DNA from 3 places in the Pectobacterium parmentieri genome. Region 1 is predicted to be linked to each of the others. Evidence: predicted binding sites of a transcription regulator. Region 1 holds the regulator's gene; each other region holds the start of a gene.
What was found. The regulator LexA, encoded in region 1, represses DNA repair genes until DNA is damaged. The targets are predictions, from matches to a motif close to TNCTGTATGTACATACAGNA.

Region 1 (10,225 bases):
GTGGGACACTGAGCAACATACTATCGTCAGTAACGAATCCGCAGATATCATCCGTATGCTGAACAGCGCTTTTGATGGTGTAGGCGCAACAGCCGGAGATTACTACCCAGAAGCGCTACGTACTCAGATTGACGAATTGAACGGCTGGATTTACGACAAGGTCAACAACGGTGTTTACAAAGCCGGTTTTGCGACGAGCCAGTCGGCCTACGATGAATCTGCCACCACCGTTTTCGCGGCGCTATCCGATCTGGAAGCCATTCTGGCAAAACAGCGTTATCTGACCGGTGAGCAGTTAACCGAAGCCGATCTGCGACTGTGGACGACGTTGATCCGTTTCGATCCGGTCTATCACACACATTTTAAATGCGATAAATATCGCCTGAGCGATTATCCCAATCTGTTCGGCTTTTTGCGTGATATTTATCAGATGCCCGGTATCGCTGATACCGTCGATATGGCGCACATTCGTCATCATTATTATTGCAGCCACGGTACGATTAATCCGCACGGCGTGATTTCTCTGGGTCCAGAGCAAGATTTGAACCAACCTCATCAGCGTGATAAGACGTTTGTCGATTTATACTAAAGTTTTACGTAACGCATGAAGTGCTGAGGCAAGGTGTGACCGCCACACCTTGCCGCAGAAAAGCGTGGAATTTAGGGTTGGTTCAGCAATTTGGGAATTTCCCGCAGGAACCAGGATTTCGCCTCGCCCATGCTGTCTCGTCGCCACGCCATAATAATCTGACTTTCCATTTGATGTTCTGGCCCAATCACCAGTAAACGCCCTTCGGCAATATCCTGCGCCACCATCGGGTAAGGCATGGTTGCAACACCTAATCCAGCCAGCAATGCACGTCGTTTATCATCTAGCGAGCTCACCGTCAGACGCTGCTGCTTATCCAGCAATTGCACGGTCAGAACTGGACGTTCACGCGCGGTATCTGCGACGGCAATTCCACGGTATTTCACACGAGTCGCATCCGACAGCGGCTCAGGCTCCTGATGGATGGGATGCTCTGGGCTAGCGACGTAAACGTTGTTCATCGTGTACAATTTGCGGGTATTCATCTCAGAAGACGCACGAAAATGCATGTCTGGCGCAATCACGATATCGGCACGCCCTTGTTCAAGACGCTCCCACGCCCCTGCCAGCACTTCCGTCAGAATCGATACCTGCGTATTTGCTTTGAGCGCCAGTTTATCGATTAGGGGAAAAATCCGCTGAGTTGGAATCAGGGCTTCCGTCACAATCGTCAGGTGCGTTTCCCAACCGCGAGCCAGCGCTTCCGCATCGGTGGTGAGCTTATCTGCGGCTTCCAGCAAAATACGCCCACGTTCCAGCAGCATGCGTCCGACATTCGTGAATTTAGTACGATGCCCGGAGCGATCGAACAACACCACATCTAACTCTTCTTCCAGTTTCTGCATGGTATAGCTCAGTGCCGAAGGCACCCTACCCAGCTCGTCTGCCGCAGCGGCAAAGCTGCCACGACGATCGATCGCATCCATCACCCTCAGGGCTTCCAGCGTCAATGCTCGTTCTCTCGCCATCTTCGTACTCATTCAGGAATTTTGAATATACCGACCAGATTAACTAGCTAACAATCCAACGTCCACACAATTACTATCGGTTTAAGAAATAATTATCTGGGGGATAAAAATTATGATCACACGAAGAGCAGCGGGGCAATGCGGCCAAGCCGACTATGGCTGGTTGCAGGCACGCTATACTTTCTCTTTCGGTCACTATTTTGACCCACAGTTGCTGGGCTATGCTTCTCTTCGCGTGCTCAATCAGGAAGTACTGGCACCGGGGGCATCATTCCAGCCGCGCACCTACCCACGGGTTGATATCCTGAACATTATTCTTCAGGGCGAAGCAGAATACCGTGACAGCAACGGCGGCCATATTCAGGCTAAAGCTGGCGATGTTTTGTTGCTCGCCACTCAGCCAAACGTCAGCTACAGCGAACATAATACCAGCGCCAGCAAGCCGTTAACACGGCTGCAATTATGGCTGAACGCCTGCCAGACCAGAGAGAACATCCCATTGCAGCGCATGGGACTCAATTCATCAAATCATACTCTGCTTGCCTCACCGGAAGGCGAGCAAGATAGCCTGCAACTGCGCCAACAGGTTTGGATCCACCATGTCGATCTCCAACCGGATGAACAAAGCACGATAGTGCTACAGGGAAATCAGGCGTATCTCCAACTGATTCACGGTTCAACGACGGTGAACGGTGGCCAGCACAGTGAAACATTACACTGCGGCGATGGTGCCTTCATCAAGGAAGAAACAGCGTTGACGCTACAGGCAGACACTCCTTTGCGGGCACTGCTCATCGATCTGGTCGTGTAGTTCTTCTTCCCGTCACCTTCGTAGGAAAACGCCGCTCACTCGGCGTTTTTATTCAGTCGTGGTAAGATATCCGTCTTGTTCCTCAATGTGTCAGGGTGATATGACAATGGATTCAACCAAACAGGACAAACTTCTTGCCCAGGCTGAACAGATTTGTCAGCAGCGCGCGGTGCGTCTAACGCCACAGCGGTTGGAGGTTTTACGCCTTATGGCACAACAGGCGGGTGCGATCAGCGCGTATGACCTGCTGGATCTTCTGCGACTCACTGAACCTCAGGCTAAACCGCCTACCGTGTATCGCGCCCTGGATTTTCTGCTGGAACAAGGCTTCATTCATCGCGTTGAATCAAACAACAGCTATGTGCTGTGCCACCACATCGAAGACCACAGCCATACGTCTGCCCTTTTCATCTGCGATCGCTGTGGACAAGTCACTGAACGTCAAACCGAGGGTGTGGAAGAAACGCTACGTAACTTAGCGCAGCAGTCAGGATTTACGCTGCGTCACAGCGTTGTGGAAGCTCATGGGTTATGTGGGGACTGTCAGGAAGTGGCATCATGCAAGCAGCCGGATCATTGCGATCACGACCATACTGTTCCGATTAAAAAACGATAGCCCCAAGGGCTATCGTTTTTTGCTAACGGCTAGCTCCAGTCGCTGTTACGAATAACGCCAACCGCTAAGCCTTCTATCGAAAAACTTTGCTGACGCAGGTCGACAACGATAGGGGCAAACTCTTCATTTTCAGCGAGAAGATGCACCGTATTCCCCTGCTTCTTCAAGCGCTTCACTGTCACTTCATCGTCAATACGCGCCACCACAATCTGGCCGTTGCGCACATCTTCTGTTTTATGTACGGCCAGCAAATCGCCATCCATAATGCCAATATTTTTCATTGACATACCGCTGACACGCAACAAAAAGTCGGCGCTAGGTTTAAACATGGCAGGGTCAACCTGATAGCGGCATTCGATATGTTCCTGTGCCAGCAAGGGTTCACCTGCGGCCACACGACCAACCAGAGGAATACCTGTCTCTTCTTCCATTAGCAGACGAATACCACGAGATGCGCCCGATACAATTTCAATAACGCCTTTACGCGCCAGCGCTTTCAGATGTTCTTCAGCCGCATTCGGAGAGCGGAACCCCAGTTGTTGGGCAATTTCCGCCCGCGTTGGCGGCATTCCGGTTTGCGCAATATGATCGCGGATCAGGTCATAAACCTGCTGCTGCCTTGCTGTTAATACTTTCATTCCGCCCCCTGGTTGTTTATACAGTCTTGCTGTGAGTATATACAGGTAAGGCACAATTGGGAATCGAGATATAGGCAAAGCCCCTGACTTTTATTCATTTATGCGGGGCGTCAGGCAAAATGTTGCCAGAGGATGCTGCCCCATACAACAGCGGCTAACAAGATGGCAACAAAGACAGCCGCCGACCCGATATCTTTCGCACGACCGGACAATTCGTGGTGCTCTAAACCAATGCGATCGACGACGGCTTCAATGGCGCTGTTAGCCAGTTCAAACAGCATAATCAATACCACAGAACCAATCAGCAGCAGTTTCTCAACCAGCGTAACCGGCAGTAAACAAGCAATAATAACGCCGACAATCGTCAGTATCGTTTCCTGACGAAACGCCGCCTCGTGCTGCCACGCCTGCTTCAGCCCTTTAAGGGAATAACCGGTAGCCTTAATAATCCGGGTCATCCCCGTTGCTTTATTCATTTATCCTCCATTTTTATACTCTAAATAATTCGCATTTTAACGCGCTTACGTTGTCTCATCACCACAGATCTCCGACGCAGTTTCTGGTATCCTTGCGGCGAATTGCTAACAAGAGGCTCCACGTTGTTATGTCAGGTTGGCGTAAAATTTACTATAAACTATTGAATCTCCCGCTGAAACTGCTGGTAAAAAGCAAAGTTATTCCCGCAGATCCAGTGGTCGAGTTGGGGTTAGATCCCTCACGTCCTATACTCTATGTTCTGCCTTATAACTCTCAGGCGGATCTCTTGACGCTACGCGCGAAATGTCTGGCATTGGGCTTACCCGATCCCTCGCAACCGTTCGAATTCAATGGCGTTGAACTCCCTAGCCACGTCTTTATTAATGACGGGCCGCGTGTCTTCCGTTATTACGTTCCCAAGCAGAAATCCGTCAAGCTATTCCACGACTATCTGGATCTGCATCGCGCCAATCCAGATTTAGACGTGCAGATGGTGCCCGTTTCCGTGATGTTTGGGCGCTCTCCAGGTCGGGAAGGTCATTCTCAGGCCACGCCACACCTGCGGTTACTCAACGGTATCGAAAAATTCTTTGCCGTACTGTGGCTAGGCCGCGACAGCTTTGTCCGCTTCTCCAGCCCGGTGTCGCTGCGCTATATGGCAACCGAGCATGGCACTGACAAAACCATAGCCCACAAACTGGCGCGCGTCGCGCGTATGCACTTCTCTCGCCAGCGTTTAGCGGCTGTTGGCCCACGCTTGCCGGTGCGTCAGGACCTGTTTAACAAGTTGCTGGATTCCAAAGCGATCAAGAAAGCCGTAGACGATGAGGCTCGCAGTAAGAAGATTTCTCATGAGAAAGCGCAGCAAAATGCGATTGCGCTGATGGAAGAAATCGCCGCCGATTTCTCCTACGAAGCGGTGCGACTGTCGGATCGCGTATTGAGCTGGACGTGGAACCGCCTTTATCAGGGGATCAACGTTCATAACGCCGAACGCGTTCGCCAACTGGCGCAGGATGGTCACGGCATTGTCTATGTGCCCTGCCACCGTAGCCATATGGATTATCTGCTGCTGTCCTACGTCCTGTACCATCAAGGCTTAGTCCCGCCGCACATCGCCGCAGGTATTAATCTTAATTTTTGGCCGGCGGGCCCGATCTTCCGCCGTCTTGGCGCGTTCTTTATTCGTCGAACCTTCAAAGGTAACAAACTCTATTCCACGATTTTCCGCGAATACCTGGGCGAGCTGTTTGCCCGTGGTTATTCAGTTGAATACTTCATGGAAGGCGGGCGTTCCCGCACGGGGCGTCTTCTGGATCCCAAAACCGGCACGCTGGCCATGACCATTCAGGCCATGCTCAGAGGCGGCACGCGCCCTATCACACTGGTGCCGATTTATGTCGGCTACGAACACGTGATGGAAGTCGGCACTTATGCGAAAGAGTTGCGCGGCGCGGTGAAGGAAAAAGAAGGCTTTATGCAGATGGTACGCGGTCTGCGCAAACTGCGTAACCTGGGTCAGGGCTATGTGAACTTCGGTGAACCGCTCCCGCTGACAACCTATCTGAACCAGCATGTACCTCAGTGGCGTGATGCGATTGATCCCATCGAGGCGCAGCGTCCAAGCTGGCTAACGCCGACAGTGCAGGATATCTCTATGGATATCATGGTGCGCATCAATAATTCGGCGGCAGCAAACGCGATGAACCTGTGCTCTACGGCGTTATTAGCATCGCGACAGCGTTCACTGACGCGTGAGCAAATGCACGAACAGCTCGATTGCTACCTGCAACTGCTGCGTCAAACTCCTTACCACAAGGATATTACGGCTCCCAAAAAGACAGCGAATGAATTGCTGGAACACGCGCTGAGCATGAACAAATTCGAAGTGGAGAAGGACAGCATTGGCGATATCATCATTCTGCCGCGCGAGCAGGCGGTTCTGATGACGTATTATCGCAATAACATCCAGCATCTGTTGGTCTTACCGTCGTTGATCGCCAGCATCGTCATCCATCATCGTCGGATTACACTTGCCGACGTCGTGCAACAAATCACGCTAATCTATCCGCTGCTGCAAGCCGAGTTGTTCCTGCATTATTCCAAAGAGCAATTACCGGACGTGCTGGAAACACTAGCTAATGAACTGATTCGACAACAGTTACTGTGCAGCCGTGATGGCGAATTAGCCATCAATCCGCCACGCATCCGCACACTACAACTGCTGTCTGCTGGCGTGCGTGAAACACTGCAACGTTATGCGATTACACTGTCTTTGCTATGTGCAAATCCAGAAATCAATCGTGGAACGCTGGAAAAAGAAAGCCGGAATATGGCACAACGTCTGTCCGTTCTGCACGGTATTAATGCACCGGAGTTTTTTGATAAAGCGGTGTTCTCGACGCTGGTTGCCACGTTACGCACAGCCGGGTATATCACCGACAGTGCGGAAGCAGCGCAAGGCGATATTATGGCAATCTACAGCATCCTTGGCGATCTGATCACTCCAGAAGTTCGGTTGACTATCGAAAGCGCCAGCTCATCCACCGAAATGGAAACAGCCAGTCAGGCGGTGGAAGAGGCAAAGCAGGAATAGCCAGACCGGAGTAACGGGAAAATGGCGGATAACATGCCCCCATCAAGCCGTGGATGCGTTTAGCATAATAAACGTCACCGAACATTCCGTCATAAAAAAAGCAGCGAGAAATCGCTGCTTTTTTGTCTCTACTGTCTACCTTACAGACCGAACAGCACACCGATAAATATCGCCATACCTGCATATTTATTATTGTGGAATGCCTTAAAGCAGGCATCACGTTCACGCCCAGCAGTCAGTATTTGCTGATAGACAAACATCCCACCAGCCACCAGCAGAGAAATAGTGTAGGGGGTTCCCAGTCCGGTGATGTATCCCAAAGCCAATAACAACGCCAGCATACTAAGCTGCAACAACCCGATGATGATATTGTCAAAACGACCAAATAAGATCGCAGTAGATTTCACGCCGATCTTTAGATCGTCATCACGATCCACCATCGCATATTGCGTATCGTAAGCCACCGTCCAGCAAATATACGCCAAAAACATCATCCAGCAGGTCACGGGCAGGCTTTCACTGACTGCCGCGTAGGCCATGGGGATCGACCAACCGAATGCCGCCCCCAGCACAAACTGAGGCAGATGGCTGACCCGTTTCATAAACGGATAAATCCACGCCAGAGCCAGACCGGCGACAGACAGCAGGATCGTCATCTTATTCAGCGTCAACACCAGACCAAACGCCAGTAAGACCAGCACCACAAACAGAACTTTGGCAGATTGCTCGCTCACCTCACCGCTGGGCAATGGGCGAGAAGCGGTACGTTTTACATGGCCGTCAAAATGCCTGTCGGCATAATCATTGATAACGCAGCCCGCTGCTCGCATTAAGAAAACACCAGCGACAAAAACAAAGAGCGTCCACGGTGCAGGTGTTCTCCCTCCTGCCAGCCACAGCGCCCATAGCGTTGGCCACAGCAGTAACAGAGAACCTATCGGTTTATCAATTCGCATCAAGCGACAATAAGCCAGCCATTTCCCTGCTGTAACACTTCTTTCCAAGGATTTATCTCCTCAAATTACCTGCCAACCTTCATCACTGGGTGTGTAATAAACCGGTGATTCCGGTAAGAAAAGCTCAGTCAACAGTAACGGATGCCCAGAAAGACACAGGCGGGAACGCCGCGCCCATAAGCCTTCGCAGCATCCGGTATGAATGTAATCACGCGTCAGCGATTTTTGCTCAAACAGATAACGACCTAACGGCTGATTACCTATTTTCGTCAAAGCCGCACCGGCACCTTCAAGTGTCTGTTGTGGGACAATCGTTCGACCGAAAAGCCAGGGGCGATCGTCACCATACAGCACAACTTCACGTAGCCAGTAACGTTCATCAAGCGGGAGTTGATCGCGCTCTTCGCCCAACGCCTGTGGCGTAATGAACCCCTCACGACAAAGCGTGACCCTCAGTTGGGCACAGTATTTTTCAAGCCGCTGCGTCATGGAACTGGTTTCCATCAGCCAGTCACCAATGTGTTCAGGCAATACCGAAGGGGGTTCAGTAAACCAGGATATGGTGCGCAGAAGCGTTGACGCATCGTCAGACATTGTCCCTACTCCAGACAGGGTCGCTTATCAATAAAGCATTCGTAAATAAAGTAAGCGTCCCTATTGTAGCGCAGAATGGTTCTCTCGATAACACGCTATAAAGGCATTCATCAACGATACGGCAACATTTCAGCAATGGGACTCAATGTGTAACGCATAAAAAAAGCACCACCCGGTATCGCAACCGGATAGTGCTCTTTAAGGGACAGAAAGACGTACTTCTGTAACCTGACGTCCTGCCACCGGAAAATGGCTTCCGGCGACAAGGGTGCCACATTACATCATGCCGCCCATACCACCCATACCGCCCATGCCACCAGCAGCACCTAAGTCAGGCGCATCGCCTTTAGGCAGGTCGGTGACCATACATTCGGTGGTGATCATCAGACCAGCAACGGAAGCCGCGAATTGCAGCGCAGAACGGGTAACTTTGGTCGGATCCAGGATACCGAAGTCGATCATGTTGCCGTATTCTTCCGTTGCCGCGTTGTAACCGTAGTTACCTTCACCCGCTTTAACGGTATTCGCAACCACAGATGGCTCTTCACCAGCGTTGGAAACGATCTGACGCAGTGGAGCTTCCATCGCGCGCAGCGCAACTTTGATACCCACGTTCTGGTCTTCATTCTGAGCAGTCAGAGAAGCCAGTTTAGCTGCAACGCGAACCAGCGCCACGCCACCACCAGCAACCACGCCTTCTTCTACCGCAGCGCGAGTCGCAGCCAGGGCATCTTCAACACGTGCTTTCTTCTCTTTCATTTCAACTTCAGTTGCTGCGCCAACTTTGATAACGGCTACGCCGCCAGCCAGTTTAGCCACACGCTCTTGCAGTTTTTCTTTGTCGTAATCTGAGGTTGCTTCTTCAACCTGCTGACGGATCTGAGCAACACGGCCCTGGATCGCAGCTTCTTCACCCGTACCATCGATGATGGTGGTGGTGTCTTTGTTGATAACAACGCGTTTTGCCTGACCCAGATCTTCCAGCGTCGCTTTTTCCAGTTCCAGACCGATCTCTTCAGAGATAACGGTACCACCAGTCAGCGTAGCGATATCTTGCAGCATCGCTTTACGACGGTCGCCGAAGCCCGGAGCTTTCACCGCAGCCACTTTCACGATGCCACGCATCGTGTTAACCACCAGCGTTGCCAGCGCTTCGCCTTCAACATCTTCAGCAACGATAACCAGCGGTTTGCCCGCTTTCGCTACGGCTTCCAGTACTGGCAGCATTTCGCGGATGTTGGAGATTTTTTTGTCAGCCAGCAGGATGAACGGGCTTTCCAGTTCTACAGCACCAGTTTCTGGCTTGTTGATGAAGTACGGAGACAGGTAGCCGCGGTCAAACTGCATACCTTCAACCACGTCCAGCTCGTCTTGCAGACCGGTACCTTCTTCAACGGTGATAACACCTTCTTTACCGACTTTATCCATGGCTTCGGCAATCATTTTGCCTACGGTTTCGTCGGAGTTAGCAGAGATGGTACCAACCTGAGCGATAGCTTTAGAGTCAGAGCACGGTACAGACAGTGTTTTCAGCTCTTCAACAGCAGCGATAACAGCTTTATCGATACCGCGCTTCAGATCCATCGGGTTCATGCCCGCTGCAACAGCTTTCAGGCCCTCAGTGATGATTGCCTGCGCCAATACGGTTGCGGTCGTGGTGCCGTCGCCTGCTGCGTCATTCGCTTTAGAGGCAACTTCTTTCACCATCTGTGCGCCCATGTTCTCGAACTTGTCTTCCAGTTCGATTTCACGCGCTACAGATACGCCGTCTTTAGTAATGGTCGGTGCACCGAAGGATTTATCCAAAACTACGTTACGGCCTTTCGGGCCCAGGGTAACCTTCACTGCATCAGCCAGTACATTCACGCCGCGTAGCATTTTTACGCGAGCGTCATTACCGAATTTTACGTCTTTAGCTGCCATGGTGTATTTCCCTTAAATTCGTTCAGTTCAGATGATTACGCGCAATTACGCTTCAAC
Region 2 (10,225 bases), 1.4 Mb from region 1:
GGTACCTGCAACCAGTAGGTGCGGCATTTTCGCCAGATCGGCAACGACGGGTTCGCCTGCAATATCTTTCCCCAACACGATTGCCAGCGGTGAAGGGTTATGTCGGAATGCGTCACAGTCCAGCACTTCTCGCAGATACACCGTCTGACGATGCGCATTTGGTAATTCCAGCCCAACATACGGTCTACCAGGAATCACCTCAACAATACGCACTGCAACAACTGACAGTGACCGTGCCAAATCGCGTGACAAATTCGAGATACGCGCCGCTTTAACGCCCGGTGCTAAATCTAGTTCAAAACGCGTGATTACCGGACCCGGAGAGTGATCGACCACATCCGCTTTTACCCGAAAATCAGCCAGACGCGCTTCAATCAATCGCGCAGTCTGTTCCAACGCGAAATTATCAACAGGCGCTTCGCTGGCGGGAGGCGGGGTCAACAAATCCAACGTTGGCAGCGGTGTTGTCGGTTTCTGGAGCGGTTGTTCATTACGCACCAGGAACGGATGAATCAGGCCATCCATTGCTGGATGGTGCGCTAGTGTATTTTCCTGTTTCACGTCCTCAACAGGCGCTGACGTCGGTTGCACTGGTTGACCAAACATCTGCGGGCTGCGCTCATCGTCGTCATCCTCATCTTCACCAGCATGCATCGGCGGGAACGTTGGCTCGGCACGATAGGACTGCTGTGAATACGGGGATTCGGATTCGCTAAACGTATGCGGTGCAGATTCGTGCTCATTCTCCGCGCTAAACGGCGAGAACGAAAAGGCGTTATGCGGAGCCAGAGGGGTTGGATGAACAGGCTCACTGACCGCAGGTGACGCTAGCGAAACAGGGGTTTCCTCATCAGGCTGCGACGCGCTGGCGTCATAACGGGACTGCTGCTGTGCAGCGAAATCTCTGGCTAACTGTGCTTGCAGAAGTGCGTCTTCATCGTCTTCCTGTAACGGGTATGCTTCACCATAGCGCTGACGCTGCTGGTCCAGATACGCTTGTTGCAGCGCAGTTTCTTGCTGCGCGATGTCATCCGGTGTCTCTTCCTGATACACGTCGTTCGTCAATTCCGTTTCTACGCTATCGCTCTGCGCCTGTAGCCTTGCTTGCTCTTCGGCCAGTCGCTGCGACGGTAACTTTATTCCATATGATGCCAACTCGCGCCGAGTTGGAATCCGTACCGGATTAGGGCGTGGCAATTCCGGCCCTACACCGCGTTTAATCTGCGGATTATCATCTGCATCAGCGCTGAACGCCGGCATAAAGGTGTTATTCGCGTTGAAATCGATATCGTGTGCAGATTGTGACGGCTCAGCAGACGGTTGAACCACTGGCGGCGTTACGATCGCCGGTACGACACTATTTCCGTAAGCACTCCCGTAAGACATAGACGCACTACCGTAGGGCTCAGGCGTGGTTACGTTCTCCTGCACCGCTACAGGAGGTTCAGGGATCTCAAACGAATACAGCGGCGGATTCAGCGATGGCGTTGAGTCAATCACAGATGGGGTAACGGGCGGCACAATGCCAGGCAATGGCGAATCAGACAATGCTACTGGCGTTTCTGCCGAGAGCATCGGTTGTGTAGCAGTCGGCACGTTTTCAATTAAAGATGATGCTTCTTCTATCGCGTTGTCCGCTACCGTGTCGTGTACGGCATCAGCAACGGAAGGCGCAGAAAACAGAACGTCATCGTCATCTCGCGGTTGCGTTATCGCCTCACGGGAGGTTTCATCGTGAGGTAGGTTAAGCACATCGTTCTCATCCTCTTCGCGATAATCCTCATCACGATAGTCCTCATCGCGACGTGAACGGTTTGACATGAATGTCAGACAACCCAATACACCAGCGCCAATTTTTTCGGCGATCGTTAACCATGACCAGCCGGTAAACAACGTTAACCCTGCGCCCCAGACACACAGCAGAACCAGCGTCGCCCCCATGCTATTAAAACGTGGGATCATTGAGCTGCTCAATAGGCTTCCCAATACACCACCGGAAGCAAAATAGTAGAGATCGTCAATATTCAACGCCGCCAGACCACAAGAGGTCAGGATCAGCGCCAACGTTCCAATCAGGCGAAGTGAAAAAGTAAAGTATTCAATGGATTGGTGGTTATCGCGCTGGCGGAAAGCCACCCAGCACAGGGATAACATAATCGGCGGAATGGCATAGGCCAGAACACCAAAAATAAAGAACAGCGTATCCGCCAGCCAGGCACCTGCCACACCACCAACGTTATGGATAGGCTCATGCCACGCAGTCTGCGACCAACTGGGATCGGAGGGGCTGAAACTAAGCAATGCGACACTGAGATAAACTGCAAAAAGTGCCACAACGATTAAAATCGCTTCAAGCAAACGACGTGTTCCGCTGAGTTTTTTCAGGGTAACGTCTTTATCTTCTGTATATTCCTGGCTCAAGAGTCTCTCCAGGGGCCTGTAAGGTTTATGACAAAGCGCCGAGAAAACCCGGCGCTGGGACTGTATAAATTCACAGGAGTGTAGCTGAATTTATCGGGTTTTGCACCCACGCGTTTATCGAGTCTTAATGACCAGACGGTTGCTTTGCTTCACTTCTTCCATCACCACGTAAGTACGGGTGTCGTTTACACCCGGCAAACGCAGCAGCGTTTCGCCCAGGAGTTTACGGTAAGCGGACATGTCCGGTACGCGCGTTTTCAACAGGTAGTCAAAATCACCGGAAACCAGATGGCATTCCTGAATTTCTTCCAACTTCTGCACCGCAGAGTTAAACTGTTCAAACACATCAGGCGCACCGCGATTTAGCGTTATTTCAACGAAAACCAGCAGTGACGCATCCAGATAATGCGGGTTTAGCAGCGCTGTGTAGCCATTAATGAAACCCTGTCTTTCCAGACGACGCACACGCTCCAGACAAGGTGTTGGCGACAGCCCAACCCGTTTGGAAAGCTCGACATTGGAAATACGCCCATCTTTTTGCAATTCGTTCAGGATGTTACGATCAATACGATCGAGATCTTTTCCTGGTCGCTTTTTAGTGTCTACCATTATTATTGTCTCTCTTCACTTTTCCCTGCACCCGCTTTACCCCGATAGACCTCATGTATCAGAGTTACCCTTAAAGAAGACACGCTGCCTATTTTGTCTATCAACAGTCATTAACTTTTCGCTCTCGCCCCACGTATTGCTCACCCGCGAAGAAGACCATCACGTCATATCCGTGGCCCAAAGGCCTACCTGCGCAAAAACGAATAAAAAAGCCGAGCTTTTAACTGTCCACATACAAAAAATTTCCTCTTACCTAGATGTTTTCGCAAATGCACAGCCGATTGTCAAAGTAAAACAACGAAAATCAGAAGAAACTGCCAGATTCGATAAGCCAGAGCCATTCACTGGGGTAAGCTCAATCATTTTACTTATGAATGCGTCTGATTTTTCAGCAATTTATTATCTCCATCGTCATTAACGATTAAACAAATAGCCAGCAACTTTTCTGCATACTTTTTTTACTCTTGTAATTTCCTTACAATCGTTCTCATTGTTCGTGGTAGATATGTTCGTTGCTAAAGAAACGTGTTTGTCGTAAAGGCTGGTTCTATGAACATTATCCGCCGTCATGAAATGAGGAAAGCATGGGTACCGTTAAACATCACAAGTTATTGATTCTGGGCTCAGGCCCCGCTGGCTACACCGCCGCAGTGTATGCTGCACGCGCGAATTTACAGCCAGTATTAATCACGGGTATGGAAAAAGGCGGTCAACTGACGACCACGACCGAAGTAGAAAATTGGCCGGGCGATGCCGACGATTTAACCGGCCCGCTGTTGATGGAGCGTATGCACGCACATGCGACCAAGTTCAATACCGAAGTGATTTTTGATCATATTGAACGTGTTGATTTGCAGAACCGTCCATTCCGTTTATTCGGCGACAGCGATGAATACACCTGTGATGCACTAATTATCGCCACGGGCGCATCAGCTCGCTACCTTGGCCTACCGTCTGAAGACGCGTTTAAAGGCAAAGGCGTTTCCGCCTGTGCGACTTGTGATGGATTCTTTTATCGGAATCAAAAAGTTGCCGTCGTTGGCGGCGGGAATACCGCTGTCGAAGAAGCCCTGTATTTGTCTAACATCGCTGCGGAAGTCCATTTGATCCACCGTCGCGAGACGTTCCGTTCAGAGAAGATCCTGATCGACCGTCTGATGGACAAAGTCAAAAACGGCAACATCATCCTACACACCAACCGCACGCTGGACGAAGTGCTGGGCGATAACATGGGCGTAACGGGTGTGCGTATCCGTGATACGCAAAGCGATGCCGCTGAAGAATTGGAGCTGGCTGGCGTGTTTATCGCTATCGGCCACAGCCCGAATACTGCCGTGTTTGGTGGCCAACTGGCACTGGAAAACGGCTATATCAAAGTGCAATCCGGTATTCATGGTAACGCGACGCAAACCAGCATTCCTGGCGTCTTTGCCGCAGGCGACGTAATGGATCACATTTACCGTCAGGCTATTACCTCCGCAGGTACCGGTTGTATGGCTGCACTGGATGCTGAACGTTATCTGGATGGATTGACCATCAACAAGTAGAACGATAGCTGAAACGGAGCGGCGGCGGCCGTTCCGTTTTCTTCCTTCCGATTTGCCTGTCGCAACACAAAAATTGATCGCCTCCCTCATTTCCCCTCTCCTTTTCGTTTGCAGCGCGTTCCTGTCGCGGTAACATGGCGGCATTCTGTATGATAGAAGATAATTTTGTTACCCAACGGTTACATAAGCGTTATTTTCTATTAAGTCCATTTCTGCAACATAACGAACTGGTCCCCGATGAAAAAAACCAGACAGCAAGAACTAACCGCTTGGCTGAAACAACAAAGCAAGCTGGCACAACGTTGGTTACGCCTTTCACTGCTGCTTGGGTTCCTGAGCGGTGCGTTAATCGTGGCGCAAGCCTGGCTATTAGCTACTCTGCTTCATGCCTTGATCATTGAACATGCCCCCCGAGAGTCCCTGTTTTCTCCTTTCCTTCTGCTGATCGCTACATTTATTCTGCGTGCGCTTAACAGCCTGTTACGTGAGCGTGTCGGTTTTCTTTGCGGACAAGCGGTTCGGCAGCACATTCGCAAACTGGTACTGGATCGACTACAACAGCTTGGCCCAGCCTGGGTTCAGGGTAAGCCCGCCGGCAGTTGGGCAACGATTATCCTTGAACAGGTGGATGATATGCAGGACTATTACGCCCGCTATCTGCCGCAAATGTATCTTGCCGCACTGATCCCGCTGCTTATCTTGATCACCATCTTTCCGCTCAACTGGGCTGCGGGTCTGATTCTGTTTCTGACTGCACCGCTCATCCCTCTGTTTATGGCACTGGTCGGCATGGGCGCAGCGGATGCCAACCGCCGTAATTTTTTGGCGTTGGCTCGCCTGAGCGGGCACTTCCTCGATCGCCTGCGCGGGATGGAAACTCTACGCCTGTTTCATCGCGGTCAGGCTGAAACCGAACAAATCCGCCATGCTTCCGAAGATTTCCGTAGCCGCACCATGGAAGTGCTGCGTATGGCATTTCTCTCCTCGGGCGTGCTGGAATTTTTCGCCTCTATTTCGATCGCGGTTGTCGCCGTCTATTTCGGTTTCTCTTATCTCGGTGAGCTGGATTTTGGCCATTATGGAATGGGCGTGACGCTCTTCGCCGGTTTTCTCGTGCTGATTCTTGCGCCGGAATTCTTTCAACCTTTACGCGATCTGGGCACCTTCTACCATGCCAAAGCTCAAGCTATCGGTGCAGCGGAATCACTGGTGACCTTTTTAGCCGAGGAAGGCGAATCGGTTGGCTTTGGCACACATGAATTCAGCAGCGATACCGCGATTGCCATCCGCGCGGAAGACTTGGTTGTACTCGCACCCAATGGCACGCCATTAACCCAACCGTTAACGTTCAATATCCGTGCTGGCGAACGTATCGCGTTGGTCGGTATCAGCGGAGCAGGAAAAAGTTCACTGCTTAATGCTCTGCTAGGGTTCCTGCCCTATCGCGGCTCATTAACCGTTAATGGCAAAGCGCTAAACACACTTACGCCTGAATCGTGGCGTAAACAATTGAGCTGGGTCGGGCAAAATCCCCATTTGCCGGAACCAACGCTGCGCAGCAATATTCTGCTCGGTAACCCGCAGGCCAGCATTGTGGCGTTACAGCAGGCGATTGAGCGTGCCTATGTGCAGGAATTTCTACTGCAACTCCCACAAGGGCTGGAAACAACGATCGGCGATGGTGCTGCCCGTTTATCCGTCGGTCAGGCGCAGCGCATCGCCGTCGCCCGTGCGCTTATCCATCCTTGCAACTTATTACTACTGGATGAACCGTCAGCCAGCCTCGATGCCCATAGTGAGGAGTTGGTTATGGCCGCACTGAACACGGCAGCACGTTCCCAGACCACGCTGCTGGTCACGCACCAACTCAACGATATCACCGAGTATGACGCGATTTGGGTGATGGACGAGGGTCGCCTGGTCCAGCAGGGGGACTATCAAACACTTCGCGCCGAAACAGGCCCTTTCGCGGCACTGCTGGCACAACGACAGGGGGTGCTGTAATGGCTCAGATAAAAACGATGCGAGTATTAAAACCATTTCTGGCACTTTATCGTCAGCACATTTGGCGCTTAAGCTTAGGCGTGGTACTGGCAATCGCCACATTGCTGGCCAGCATCGGCCTGCTCGCCCTATCCGGCTGGTTTCTCGCTGGGGCCGCACTGGCAGGGATTGTCGGGCTACTCACTTTTAACTACATGCTACCCGCTGCAGGCGTGCGGGGTGCCGCTATCGCCCGTACCGCAGGGCGTTATGGGGAAAGAGTCGTCAGCCACGATGCGACATTTCGTGTTCTGCTACGTCTGCGCGTTTTCACCTTTTCTCGCATTCTGCCGCTCTCTCCAGGCGGGCTGGCACAGTTTCGTCAGGCTGAACTGCTAAACCGACTTGTGGCAGACGTTGATACACTTGACCACCTCTACCTTCGCGTTATTTCACCTATTGTCAGCGCGTTGGCCGTCATTCTCATCGTCTGTTACGGTCTGAGCTTCATTGATGCCGCATTGGCTCTGACGCTTGGTGCCATCATGCTGGTGCTCTTGCTCTGTCTGCCTATGGTGTTTTATCGGGCAGGTAACGGCATTGGGCAGGATTTGACCGCACTGCGCGCGCAATACCGCCTGCTGCTAACCACCTGGCTGCAAGGTCAGGCGGAGTTAACCGTTTTTGGCGCACTAGATCGCGTCCGTCAACAGTTGGCACTGGTGGAAATTAACTGGCTGCGTCGCCAGCGCCAGCAGGCCAACCTTACCGGTCTGTCTCAGGCGGTGATGATTTTATGCAGTGGCCTAACCGTTACGCTGATTCTGTGGCTCGCCGCCGATGGTGTTGGCGGCAACACACAGCCCGGTGCGTTAATCGCCCTGTTCGTGTTCGCGTCACTTGCTGCCTTCGAAGCACTGGCACCGGTCACAGTGGCCTTCCAGCATATGGGACAAGTCATTGCTTCCGCCGCAAGGGTCGATCAAATCATTCGTCAGCCTATTGACGTCACGTTCCCAACGCGTGGCCCGGAAACCTCTCGCACAGCTTTACTTGAACTCTCACATGTCAACTTCACTTATCCCGGTCAGCCACAGCCCGTGCTGCAAAATATCACGCTCTCGATTCAAGCAGGCGAACATCTGGCGCTGCTGGGGCGCACCGGATGCGGGAAATCGACGCTATTACAATTGCTGACTCGGGCATGGGATTGTGAATACGGAGACATTACGCTCAATGGACACCCGCTTGCCAATTGGCGGGAAGACGATCTCCGCGCCATGATGAGCGTCGTACCACAGCGTGTGCACATTTTCAGCGCAACGCTCCGTGATAACCTGTTACTGGCAGCACCGACTGCACGAGATGAAAAACTGGCAGAGGTATTACAACAGGTCGGGTTGGAAAAGCTGCTGGAAAATGAGGGGCTGAATGCTTGGCTAGGAGAAGGCGGTCGTCAACTCTCCGGTGGTGAACAGCGTCGCATCGCGTTAGCGCGTGCGCTATTGCATGATGCGCCATTAGTTCTGTTGGATGAACCCACAGAGGGGCTGGACGCAGAAACAGAAAAACGTATTCTGCAGCTACTCCGCCAGCACTGTGCCAATAAGACGCTGATCGTTATCACCCATCGGTTATACGGTTTAGAATCAATGGATCGCATCTGTATTCTGGACGATGGTAAAGTGCTCGAACAGGGCAGCCATCAGACGTTGATGGCACAACAAGGTCGTTATTGGCAATTCCGCCAACACGTTTAAGGGAAGCGTCGTTGCAATACAACGTTTGAAAAACATGCGCCTATATCAGCTATCGTCTCAATCGCTTCAGTTTCCTGACCCGAATCATGCGCTGGACGACCCCAATGGCCTGCTGGCCGTTGGCGGCGATCTCTCCGTCCCCCGGCTAAACGCGGCCTATCGGCAGGGAATTTTCCCCTGGTTCTCCCCCGGTGAACCGATCTTATGGTGGTCTCCAAATCCGCGCGCAGTCCTGTTTCCCGGCGAATTTCACCTCAGCCGTAGTATGAAAAAATTTCTGAAGCGCCACGCTTTTATCGCCACGCTAAATCAGGCATTTGATGATGTCATTCACGCTTGTGCGCACGAGCACCATGACGGCACCTGGATTACGCCGGATATAATTTCAGCTTATCGTCAACTTCATCAGGTTGGGAAAGCACATTCCGTCGAAGTGTGGCACAATGGCGCACTGGTTGGTGGGTTATATGGTATTGAACAAGGGCGATTATTTTGCGGCGAATCAATGTTCAGCCGCACGGATAACGCCTCAAAATACGCGCTGTTGGTGTTTCAGCAGCATTTTTTTCGCCATGGCGGCCAGTTGATTGACTGTCAGGTGTTAAATTCCCACACAGCCTCGCTGGGCGTGAGTGAAATTCCCCGAGATCGCTTTCTGCAGCAGCTTTCCCACTGGCAGGATATCGCAGTCGATGGCGGTTGTTGGTTACCACAACAGCTCGCCGAACCGACATGGTGATAAAGGAAACCGGGTAAATAACGCTCCAAACGTGAACGCTTCTTTACATAATGTCGGTTTTTCGGCATTATCTTGCGGTTAAAAAATAAAGGTAGTTAGACCTAGAGGATTCGATGGCCAAAGAAGACAATATTGAAATGCAAGGCACCGTGCTTGATACGCTGCCCAACACCATGTTCCGCGTTGAATTGGAAAACGGGCACGTGGTTACCGCTCATATCTCCGGTAAAATGCGTAAAAACTATATCCGCATCCTGACGGGTGACAAAGTCACTGTAGAGTTAACCCCGTACGACCTGAGTAAAGGCCGCATTGTCTTCCGCAGCCGTTAACCGGTTCGCTCATCGCTCATAACAGCGATAAATGAGGATGTGACTCCTTCTCCAGCCCTTTCCCTCGTGGTAAGGGCTTTTGTTTTCTGAGACATTTTCCGTCCCTATCTTCACGCTAGCGTCATCTTGCCCATCGCCTTTCAATCCTGACTCAACGATCGTGCCAAATAAAATCATCTCTTTTGCAAACATAATTGGCATATATACTCCAAATAATTCGAGTTTCAGGACAAAACGTTAACGTTTTGAACAACGCGAAGCGTTGGCCCTTTAGGGCGATGCTCAGCCATGAGCATCGTAACGCGGCAAGAGAAGGACAAATTCGTCGGGAACGAATTTGACCAGCCAACGGCTGGCCTCCGGTGAGAGACAGGATATCTCTCATTTCATCCCGATGAGCTTACTCAAGTAAGTGATTCAGGTGACAAATCTGCCGGGAGCAGATTTGAACGCTGCTTGCGGCGGCCCTTCGGGGCGAGTATTTGAACGTAGCCAACGCACGTGCAATTTGAAGTATGACGAGTATAGTTAGTATGGATATAAATTAACGATACGATTGATGAAATGCTCATATAAGGACGTGACATGTTTAAACCGAATAGCTTAATCATTTATGTTGAAGATGTTTCATTAAGTACTGAATTTTATAAAAAAATATTAAAATCAGACCCATTAGAAACCTATGAGGAATTTTCTGTTTTTCCTCTCGCCTCCGAGTTTATTTTAGGCATTCAGTCTAAATCGGGAATTGATCCAAAACCTCAAGCCCAATTTGGTGGGTTTGAAATTTGCCTGTCAGATGTCACCCCTGATGCTGTAGACACGATATATCAG
Region 3 (10,225 bases), 1.1 Mb from region 1:
GCAATGGGCGTCATGGCGTGATGCATGCCGGTCAGGATGGCGACAGGCCGGATCGCACCAACGATAAAACCAGCGAAGACCGAGGATATATCAAACAGGCTCTGGATAAACAGCGCCAGCAGCTTGCCGAGATAAATCCCGAATGGTCCGATAACGGTGAGCGACACCAGTGCGGTGATAAACAGCGTCAGTGTTGGGGTAAACACCGTTTTCAGCACCGAAGGCATAATGTGATCGACCCAACGGTGGATATAGCTCAACGCCAGAACGGAGAAAATCACCGGGATGACGCTGGCGGAGTAGTTGAACACCGAAATGGGCAGTACGCCCATGAAGTAAAAGGCGCTGACCGCATCAGGGTTGTGGCTGGCTAATGCCTTCGCGGCTTCCATCAACGACGGATACATCAGGCAGGCGGCTACCGCTGCGGCTAAATATTCGTTCGTTTTAAATATCTTGGCAGCCGAGACGGCGAGGAAAAACGGCAGGAAATAGAATACGCCGCTGGCGATCAGATCGATGACGATCACGGTATCGGTTTTGGCTGAGACCACTTTCAAGGCAATCAGCCCAGCCAGCAGCCCTTTGATCATCCCTGCGCCTGCAATAGCAGGCACGATCGGACCAAATACGCCAGAAACGGTATCCATGAACAGCGAGATCGGCCCTTTTTTCTGCTTTTTCGCGTCTGGCAGGGCCGCGGTAGTAGGAGCAAGCTGCGCGTTCAACAGTTCGTAATACTCACTGACCTGCGGCCCGATAATAATCTGAAATTGCTCACTTTGGTGTTGTGCACCTAATATACCCGGCAGGTTCTTAATTGCGTCGGTTTGTACTTTACTTTCATCAATTAAATCAAACCGAAGCCGCGTCATACAGTGCCAGGCTTTATTTATATTATCATTTCCACCAACCAGTTTAATGATTGACTGAATAACCTCATTTTTTCCCATGGAATAAACCCCTGCATAGCACTATGTTATTTTTGGTCAAATCATTCCCGCTGATAATAAAAAACTAAAAATAAAAAAACAAACCAATAAAATATGAGGTTCATCACATGATTAGATGGTTAAGGGGTTTTTATTACCGATAACTGATAATTGGTCTGGTTTTTTGTTTAATTTATTGGTTTTTTCAAACCAAAATAATTCTTTTAAAGAATAGGTTTACAATAAAAGGAAAAATAAGTAGAAAACAAAAAAAGAAACTGATTTTAGACTGTGTTTTTACCGGATATGGCTATTTCGGTAAGTGCACCGGAGGATATTTTTGTGTTGCCGACAATCATCACTGACATTGAATGTCTCGTTACCCGCCCCGACCGTCATAATTTAGTGACGGTGGTGGTTCATACGGATAAAGGTGTTACGGGTTATGGGTGTGCGACTTTCCAACAACGTCCACTAGCCGTAAAAGCGATGGTGGACGAGTATCTCAAACCGCTTTTAGTGGGAAGAGATGCTAACCATATCGAAGATCTGTGGCACATGATGATGGTCAACGCTTATTGGCGTAATGGGCCGGTTATCAACAATGCCGTTGCAGGCGTTGATATGGCGCTGTGGGACATCAAGGGTAAGCTGGCGGATATGCCGCTCTATCATCTGTTTGGTGGGAAATCTCGCGATGCGATTGCCGCTTACAGCCATGCCGCCAGCGATACGTTGGATGGACTCTATCAGGAAGTGGAACGATTGTATGCGCAGGGCTATCGTCATATCCGCTGCCAGTTAGGGTTTTATGGTGGTAATCCTGATGCGCTGCACAGCACGCGACAGCCAACAGAGGGAGCCTATTACGATCAGGATCAGTACATGGCTAACACGCTTGCCATGTTCCGTGCCTTGCGGGAGAAATACGGCGATCGTTTTCACATCCTGCATGACGTCCATGAGCGCCTGTTCCCCAATCAGGCCGTGCAGTTCGCTAAAGCGGTAGAAACTTATCGTCCCTATTTTATCGAAGATATTTTGCCGCCTGCCCAAAATGAGTGGCTGGCGCAGATCCGCAGTCAGAGCGCGGTGCCGCTGGCGACGGGAGAATTATTTAACAATCCTGCTGAGTGGCAGAATCTGGTGATTAACCGTCAGGTTGATTTCATTCGCTGCCATGTCTCACAGATTGGCGGGATTACGCCAGCGCTGAAACTGGGCGCATTCTGTCAGAATTTTGGCGTTCGGCTAGCGTGGCACTGCCCGCCGGATATGACGCCCATCGGTGCGGCGGTCAATATCCACCTCAATATCCACCTGCATAATGCCGCGATTCAGGAATTTGTCGCTTACCCGGAAAATACCCGCAAGGTCTTCCCGCAGGCGGTAGAACCGGAGAATGGCTACCTGTATCCGATTGAACGTCCCGGTATTGGCGTTGGGATCGATTTGGACGCGGCGCGGCAGTTCCCTGTCGTCTATCGTCCGCACGAGTGGACGCAGAGCCGCCTGCCGGATGGCACGATGCATACGCCTTAAGCCGCATTACGGCGATTGGCGGAAGGCCAGGTTATCGAGATTTAAGGGGATGACATAGGTACAGGTGTAATCTATATCGATGATATCGCTCGATTCGTACACGCGGCCGCCCTGTAAAATTCCGCGGTTAAGAATATGCATCGCCGCCGTACCTTTCTTGCACCCCAGTAGCTCAGCCTGTGCTTTCGTGACGTTAACCGCCTGATAATGTGTCAGGTAGTGTGAAATAGCATAGCCCTTGCTGAGCACATACTGCTGAATAGAGCCTTCGATAATCTTCTGACTCATCTCTGGGAAGTCTGCGGCAGGCATCTTCGATATCTCGATCTGTACCTTGCGGTTATCAACATAACGTAAGCGGCTGAACTCCCAGATGAACGCATTTTCGCTGATAGCAAAGACCTGCTGTTCCTCTCGGTTTGGCAGTCGTTTATGTAGGCTAAGCAGGCGAGATGAAATCTGAGTAAATTTCTTTTCGGTAATCGAGTTATAAACCAGTGGGTTACTGCGCACGCCCTGATTAATAAAGTTACCAGAACCTTGCACCATATGGATTGCGCCGATACTGGCAAGCTTTTCCAGCGCCTGACGAATAGTGAAGCGCGACACGCCGTATTCTTCCGCCAACTGGCGTTCTGGAGGTAACTTTTCTGGTAGCGGATCGGTGTGCTGATAGATTTTGCTCAATAAGTCCTGCGCGATGAAATCTTTCTTTTTCATGGGCTGTCTCAGAATAGCCCTGCCTGTGCGTCTGACAGGGCCGTTTGCGTCGGATCAGTGGTGGCAGAAGTGATGAATAACCTGCGAAATCAGTTCCCGCGTCGGTTTGATAAACGCGGTATCAATGTATTCATCCGGCTGGTGTGCCTGCTCGATCGATCCTGGCCCCAGAACCAGCGTCGGACACAGCGTCTGAATAAACGGCGCTTCGGTGCAGTAGTTCACAATTTCTGTTTTCGTCCCCAGTAGATTCTCCACGACTGATACCAGACGGTGATCCGGCGGGCATTCATAGCCAGGAATCGGCGGATGCAGTTCGCTGATGGTCAACCGACCCGGCCAGCGCTGACTAACAGGCTCAAGCGCTTCAGACAGCAATCCATCGAGATCGTTAAGCGTCATGCCCGGCAATGGACGAATATCCATATGCAGTTCACAGCAGCCGCAGATACGGTTGGCTGCATCGCCGCCGTGAATATGACCAAGGTTCATGGTCGGGTGAGGAATGTGGAAAATCGGGTTGTGATAGCGCTCCTGTAGCGTGTTACGCAGCACCAGCAAGTGGGAAATCGCCTCGTGCATCAGCTCAATCGCATTCACGCCGCGTGAAGGATCGCTGGAATGGCCGGATTGCCCCTGAATACGGATCGCGTTGGACATATGGCCTTTGTGCGCCCGTACCGGCTGCAACGAGGTCGGTTCGCCGATGATGGCGCAGTCCGGGCGAATCTGGGTGGATTCGGAGAAATACTTGGCACCCGCCATGGTCGTCTCTTCATCCGCCGTCGCCAGCACATAGAGCGGCTTCGTGAGTTTGGTCGGATCGATATCGCGCAAGGCATCCAGAATAAAGGCAAAGAACCCTTTCATATCCGCTGTACCCAAGCCATACAGCTTGTTGTCGTGTTCCGTCAGCGTGAAAGGATCGCGCGTCCAGCGACCATCGTCGAAGGGGACGGTGTCGGTGTGCCCTGCCAACAATAAGCCGCCTTTTCCTTCACCAATCCGCGCCAGCATATTAAATTTATTGAGGGTGCCGGGCACTGGTTGAACTTCAACATGGAAGCCGAGATCGCCGAACCAGCCTGCCAGCAGGTTGATTAAGGTATGATTACTTTGATCGAGCGCGCTGTCGGTGGCGCTGATGGACGGTGTGGCGATCAATGCCCGATATAGCTCAATAAAAGGGGGTAAATTCATCTTCACTGTTGACAGCCTCTGGTTAGGATAGTATCAATATTCATGCATTTATTTTGAATAAAAATACAATAATGCTCGGCGAAAGGAAACCCAAAGGTGCGGCGATGACGATTCGTCACTTTCACTGAGTTTCTCGGGTGAACAGCGTACCGACGCTGGTGAACCCTGTTACCTGTTCCATAGATAAATAAGAAGGTATACGGATCCCATGCTGAATACGCTGATTGTTGGTGCAAGTGGTTATACCGGCGCTGAGCTTGCGCTCTACCTGAACCGTCACCCACAGATGAACATAACCGCTTTGATGGTTTCTGCGCAAAGTGTCGATGCAGGAAAATTGATTTCTGATTTACATCCGCAGCTCAAAGGCATCATCGACATACCGGTAAAACCGCTGACCGATGCTGAAGAAGCGGCGAAAGGCGTGGATGTCGTTTTTCTGGCGACCGACCACAAAGTCAGCCACGATCTGGCCCCGGTTTTTCTGGCGGCAGGCTGCACTGTTTTTGATTTATCCGGCGCGTTCCGCGTACAGGATGCCGAATTTTATCGCCGCTATTATGGCTTCGAACATCAGCACACTGACTGGCTGGCAAAAGCGGTTTACGGGCTGGCCGAATGGCGCGCTGAAAGTGTCAAACAGGCACAACTGATTGCCGTGCCGGGTTGTTATCCAACGGCCGCACAGTTGGCGCTGAAACCGCTGCTGGATGCGCAACTGTTGAATCCGGCCCAGTGGCCAGTGATTAATGCCGTCAGCGGTGTGAGTGGGGCAGGACGTAAAGCATCGATGACCAACAGTTTCTGTGAGGTCAGCCTGCAACCATACGGTATTTTCAACCACCGTCATGAGCCTGAAATTTCAACGCACCTCGGTACACCGGTGATCTTCACGCCGCATTTGGGCAACTTCGCCCGTGGCATTCTGGAAACCATCACCTGTCGCCTGCAACCGGGCGTAACCCAGCAGGATGTCGCCGAAGCCTATCACAACGCTTATCACGATAAGCCGCTGGTTCGCCTGTATGATAAGGGTGTTCCGGCGCTGAAATCCGTTGTTGGTCTGCCGTTTTGCGATATTGGCTTCTCGGTTGACGGTGAGCACCTGATCGTGGTGGCAACCGAAGATAACCTGCTGAAAGGCGCGGCGGCACAGGCTGTGCAATGCATGAACATTCGTTTTGGTTTCCCTGAAACCCAATCGTTAATTTAATCACTACTGGTCCCGACATTTCGAGGCGCGAAGCATAATGAATCCGTTAATTATCAAGTTAGGTGGCGTTTTACTGGATAGCGAAGAAGCGCTGGAGCGTCTGTTTACCGCGCTGGTGGCTTACCGTCAGGAGCATCAGCGTCCGCTGGTGATTGTACACGGCGGTGGCTGTCTGGTAGATGAGCTGATGAAGAAGCTGTCGTTGCCTGTCGTGAAGAAAAACGGCCTGCGCGTCACGCCAGCCGATCAGATCGACATCATCACTGGTGCGCTGGCGGGCTCGGCCAACAAAACCCTGCTGTCATGGGCGAAGAAGCATGATATCAACGCAGTCGGCTTGTGTCTGGGCGATGGTGGCAGCACCACGGTCACGCAGTTAGATGAAGCGCTGGGCTTTGTGGGTAAAGCGGAAGCCGGGTCGCCTGCGTTGCTGAACACGCTGTTGTCTGCGGGCTATCTGCCTGTCGTCAGCTCCATTGGTATTACGGCGCAGGGCGACCTGATGAACGTCAACGCCGATCAGGCAGCGACGGCGCTGGCGCAAACGCTGGGCGCAGATTTAATCCTGCTGTCTGACGTTAGCGGCATTCTGGACGGTAAAGGCCAGCGTATTGCCGAAATGACGGCAGAGAAAGCCGAGCAGTTGATTGCTCAAGGCATTATCACCGACGGCATGATTGTTAAGGTCAATGCCGCGCTGGATGCTGCTCGTGCGCTGGGTCGTCCGGTTGATATCGCTAGCTGGCGTCATGCCGAGCAACTGCCTGCGCTGTTTAACGGTGTGGCTATCGGTACACGTATTCTGGCGTAAGTCGTTTCTGGGTATGGCATGATGCCATACCAACATGAATTAAATTTTTAGGAGTAAGGGTTATGGCTTTGTGGGGCGGTCGGTTTAGTCAGGCAGCAGATCAGCGTTTTAAACAATTTAATGACTCACTGCGGTTTGATTACCGTCTGGCGGAACAGGACATCGTTGGCTCGATCGGCTGGTCGAAAGCGCTGGTGACGGTCAATGTGCTCAGCGAGCAGGAACAACAACAACTGGAACAGGCGCTGAATGCGCTGCTGGTTGAGGTACAAGCCGATCCTGAGATCATCCTGCAAAGCGATGCAGAAGACATTCACAGTTGGGTTGAACTGCGCCTGATAGAGAAAGTCGGTGATTTGGGCAAAAAACTGCATACCGGTCGCAGCCGTAACGATCAGGTCGCAACCGACCTGAAACTGTGGTGCAAGGCGCAGATTGCAGAGCTGCTGCTGTCAGTGCGCCAACTGCGTCAGGCGCTGGTCACGACGGCAGAAGCGAATCAGGATGCCGTGATGCCGGGTTACACCCACTTGCAGCGCGCGCAGCCGGTGACGTTTGCACACTGGTGTCTGGCTTATCATGAAATGCTGGCGCGTGATGAAAGCCGTCTGGAAGATACGCTGAAGCGTCTGGATGTCAGCCCGCTGGGCTGTGGCGCGCTGGCAGGAACGGCTTATCCTATTGACCGTGAGCAGTTGGCTGGCTGGCTGGGTTTTGCTTCCGCCACGCGCAACAGTCTGGATACGGTTTCCGATCGCGATCATGTACTGGAACTGCTGTCCGACGCCTCGATCGGCATGATCCACCTGTCGCGTTTTGCCGAAGATCTGATCTTTTTCAACAGCGGTGAAGCGGCGTTCGTCGAGCTTTCTGACCGTGTGACATCCGGTTCTTCCCTGATGCCGCAGAAGAAAAACCCGGATGCGCTGGAGCTGATTCGTGGTAAATGTGGCCGTGTACAGGGTGCGTTAACGGGCATGATGATGACGCTCAAAGGCCTGCCGCTGGCGTATAACAAGGACATGCAGGAAGACAAAGAAGGGCTGTTTGACGCGCTCGACACCTGGCACGATTGCCTGATGATGGCGGGTCTGGTGCTGGAAGGCATTCAGGTGAAACGTCCACGCTGTAAAGAAGCCGCCGAGCAAGGCTACGCCAACTCGACAGAGCTGGCGGATTATCTGGTCGCGAAAGGCGTTCCGTTCCGTGAAGCGCACCATATCGTGGGTGAAGCGGTGGTTGAAGCCATTCGTCAGGGCAAAGCGTTGGAAGCACTGCCGCTGGCCGATCTGCAAAAATTCAGCGCCGTGATTGGCGAAGATGTATACCCGATTCTGGCGTTGCAATCCTGTCTGGATAAGCGTGCTGCACAGGGTGGCGTATCACCACAGCAGGTTGCCAAAGCTATCAGCGATGCGAAGCAGCGCCTAGGTTAAGTCGCACTCTTCGCTAAGCTATACCTTCCATTCCCCCAATGTAGGTGTTCACGTTGGGGGAATGGAAGCGTTACTGCTCTGATTTTTCTGCAAATTATCGTATGCCCATATTCATATGGAATGCGGCTCGCATTTTTTGGCTCAACCTACTCCCCCGTCAGAATTGTTTCTGGACATCCATACAGTATCATTTTACCTTGACCGACAGCGTGAAAGGCCTGCGGAGGCAAAGTGGATATCAGCATATTTTATGGTCTAGGCGGTGGTGCGGTGGGTCTGCTGATCGGGTGGTTAATTGCCAGCCTGATTCACCAGCAGAAGCTGTCGCAGCATGATACCGAACAACGGTTGCTGGCTCAGACATTACAGCAGGCTCAACAGTCGCTCAGCGAACAGCAGCAGGCAAAGCAGCAGGACGAACAACGGCTGCGGCAAAACGAGCTGGAACTGCGCACGGTTCACGCTCAACTCTCTGCCAGCCATGAAAAGCTGCAACAGCTTGGTGAACTCCGCACTGAGTGCGTGCAGTTAAATCAGGAACTGCGGACGCTACGCGAAATCAATAGCACACTGGAAGCTGAACTGCGTGAAGTCACCATTCGGTTAGAAGAAACCCGGATGGCGGCGGAAGAGAAGCAGCGGTTGCTGGCAAGCAGCGAACAGCGGTTGACGACGCAATTTGAGAATCTGGCGAATCGTATTTTCGAACACAGCGGTCGCAAGGTGGACGAACAAAATAAACAGAGTCTGGATAAGTTGCTGATGCCGTTGCGTGAGCAACTTGATGGATTCCGCCGTCAGGTACAGGACAGCTTTGGCGCGGAAGCACGTGAGCGCCACACGCTGGCGCACGAGATCCGCAATCTGCAACAGTTGAACGCGCAGATGGCACACGAAGCCATCAACCTGACGAAAGCGTTGAAAGGCGACAATAAGACGCAGGGTAACTGGGGTGAAGTGGTGTTAAGCCGCGTGCTGGAAGCCTCTGGCCTGCGTGAAGGCTATGAATACCAAACACAGGTTAGTGTGCAAACGGGGACAAATAGCCGTTTGCAACCGGATGTCATCGTGCGTTTACCGCAGGGCAAAGATGTCGTGATCGATGCCAAGATGTCGCTGGTGGCCTACGAGCGTTATTTCAATAGTGATGATGATGTAGAACGTAGTACGGCGCTGAACGAACATTTGCTCTCGGTGCGCAGCCATATTCGGCAGTTGAGCAGCAAAGATTACCAGCAGCTTCCGGGGCTGCGTTCGCTAGACTACGTGCTGATGTTTATTCCCGTCGAACCCGCTTTTCTGGTCGCTATCGACCGCCAGCCCGAGTTGATCAACGAGGCGTTAAAGCACAACATTATGCTGGTCAGCCCGACCACGCTGCTGGTGGCATTGCGTACCATCAACAATTTATGGCGCTATGAGCAACAGAGCCGCAATGCACAGCAGATCGCCGAGAAAGCCTCACGGCTATACGATAAGCTGCGGTTGTTTGTAGATGATATGGAATCTCTGGGGCAGAGTCTGGATAAAGCGCAGGGCACTTATCGTCAGGCGATGAATAAACTTTCTTCTGGGCGTGGTAATCTTATTGGCCAGGCTGAGGGGTTCCGCGCGTTGGGTGTAGAAATTAAACGCACGATCAGCCCGTCATTGGCAGAAAAAGCAATGGCTCATGAGCACACTGAGCACGATGAATTATTGGGCTCCGCCGCGCCCGACTCTGGCTCTCCAACCGTAAAAACGGAAGGTGAAGAAGGGCCGCCAACGCACAAGCAGCTTGAAGTATGACAGCATAAATAGGTATGAATTTCGTGGGTTTGGCACTCATGCTATGCGAAATTAGTGCAGTGGGGTTTTTATCCGGGTCTGGTACACTCTCACCATTAATGGGTAGACCCGAAATTTGACTGAAATAGTAGGCGGATAAGATGGCAAGTGAGCAGGAGAATACGGCCGACTTTGGTTTCCGGACTGTCGCCAGGGATGAAAAAGAAGTCATGGTGGCTGAGGTTTTTCATTCTGTAGCAGCAAAGTATGACCTGATGAATGACCTGATGTCCTTTGGTATCCACCGTATTTGGAAGCGTTTCACCATTGAATGCAGTGGGGTAAGACGTAACCAGCGCGTGCTGGATCTTGCAGGTGGAACTGGGGATTTAACCGCCAAATTCTCCCGCATGGTGGGCGAAGGGGGTGAGGTCATTCTGGCGGACATCAACGCATCAATGCTGAAGGTCGGCCGCGAGAAACTGCGTAACAAAGGTATTATCGACAACATCAACTACGTGCAGGCAAATGCAGAAGCGCTGCCGTTCCCCGATGATTTCTTCGACTGCATTACTATCTCCTTTGGTCTGCGCAACGTGACGGA

Region 2: a site for LexA is predicted at 2,480-2,499, ahead of A8F97_RS08920 (DNA translocase FtsK 4TM domain-containing protein). Genes of this name have one in related genera too.
Region 3: a site for LexA is predicted at 8,022-8,041, ahead of rmuC (DNA recombination protein RmuC). Genes of this name have one in related genera too.

Annotation. Positions count from the first base shown of each region.
Region 1 covers NZ_CP015749.1:3,375,578-3,385,802, forward strand. The annotation lists gene A8F97_RS15285 (glutathione S-transferase family protein) at 1-589, shown strand, start outside; gene A8F97_RS15290 (LysR family transcriptional regulator) at 661-1,557, opposite strand; gene A8F97_RS15295 (pirin family protein) at 1,670-2,368, shown strand; gene zur (zinc uptake transcriptional repressor Zur) at 2,475-2,984, shown strand; gene lexA (transcriptional repressor LexA) at 3,014-3,622, opposite strand; gene A8F97_RS15310 (diacylglycerol kinase) at 3,733-4,098, opposite strand; gene plsB (glycerol-3-phosphate 1-O-acyltransferase PlsB) at 4,227-6,695, shown strand; gene ubiA (4-hydroxybenzoate octaprenyltransferase) at 6,836-7,699, opposite strand; gene ubiC (chorismate lyase) at 7,712-8,245, opposite strand; gene groL (chaperonin GroEL) at 8,522-10,168, opposite strand; gene A8F97_RS15335 (co-chaperone GroES) at 10,214-10,225, opposite strand, start outside.
Region 2 covers NZ_CP015749.1:1,999,284-2,009,508, forward strand. The annotation lists gene A8F97_RS08920 (DNA translocase FtsK 4TM domain-containing protein) at 1-2,421, opposite strand, end outside; gene lrp (leucine-responsive transcriptional regulator Lrp) at 2,536-3,030, opposite strand; gene trxB (thioredoxin-disulfide reductase) at 3,615-4,577, shown strand; gene cydD (heme ABC transporter permease/ATP-binding protein CydD) at 4,815-6,581, shown strand; gene cydC (heme ABC transporter ATP-binding protein/permease CydC) at 6,581-8,320, shown strand; gene aat (leucyl/phenylalanyl-tRNA--protein transferase) at 8,355-9,059, shown strand; gene infA (translation initiation factor IF-1) at 9,173-9,391, shown strand; gene A8F97_RS08960 (VOC family protein) at 9,977-10,225, shown strand, end outside.
Region 3 covers NZ_CP015749.1:4,438,006-4,448,230, forward strand. The annotation lists gene A8F97_RS20190 (PTS transporter subunit EIIC) at 1-953, opposite strand, end outside; gene A8F97_RS20195 (starvation-sensing protein RspA) at 1,275-2,474, shown strand; gene A8F97_RS20200 (GntR family transcriptional regulator) at 2,481-3,194, opposite strand; gene argE (acetylornithine deacetylase) at 3,249-4,400, opposite strand; gene argC (N-acetyl-gamma-glutamyl-phosphate reductase) at 4,603-5,607, shown strand; gene argB (acetylglutamate kinase) at 5,645-6,418, shown strand; gene argH (argininosuccinate lyase) at 6,481-7,854, shown strand; gene rmuC (DNA recombination protein RmuC) at 8,086-9,642, shown strand; gene ubiE (bifunctional demethylmenaquinone methyltransferase/2-methoxy-6-polyprenyl-1,4-benzoquinol methylase UbiE) at 9,783-10,225, shown strand, end outside.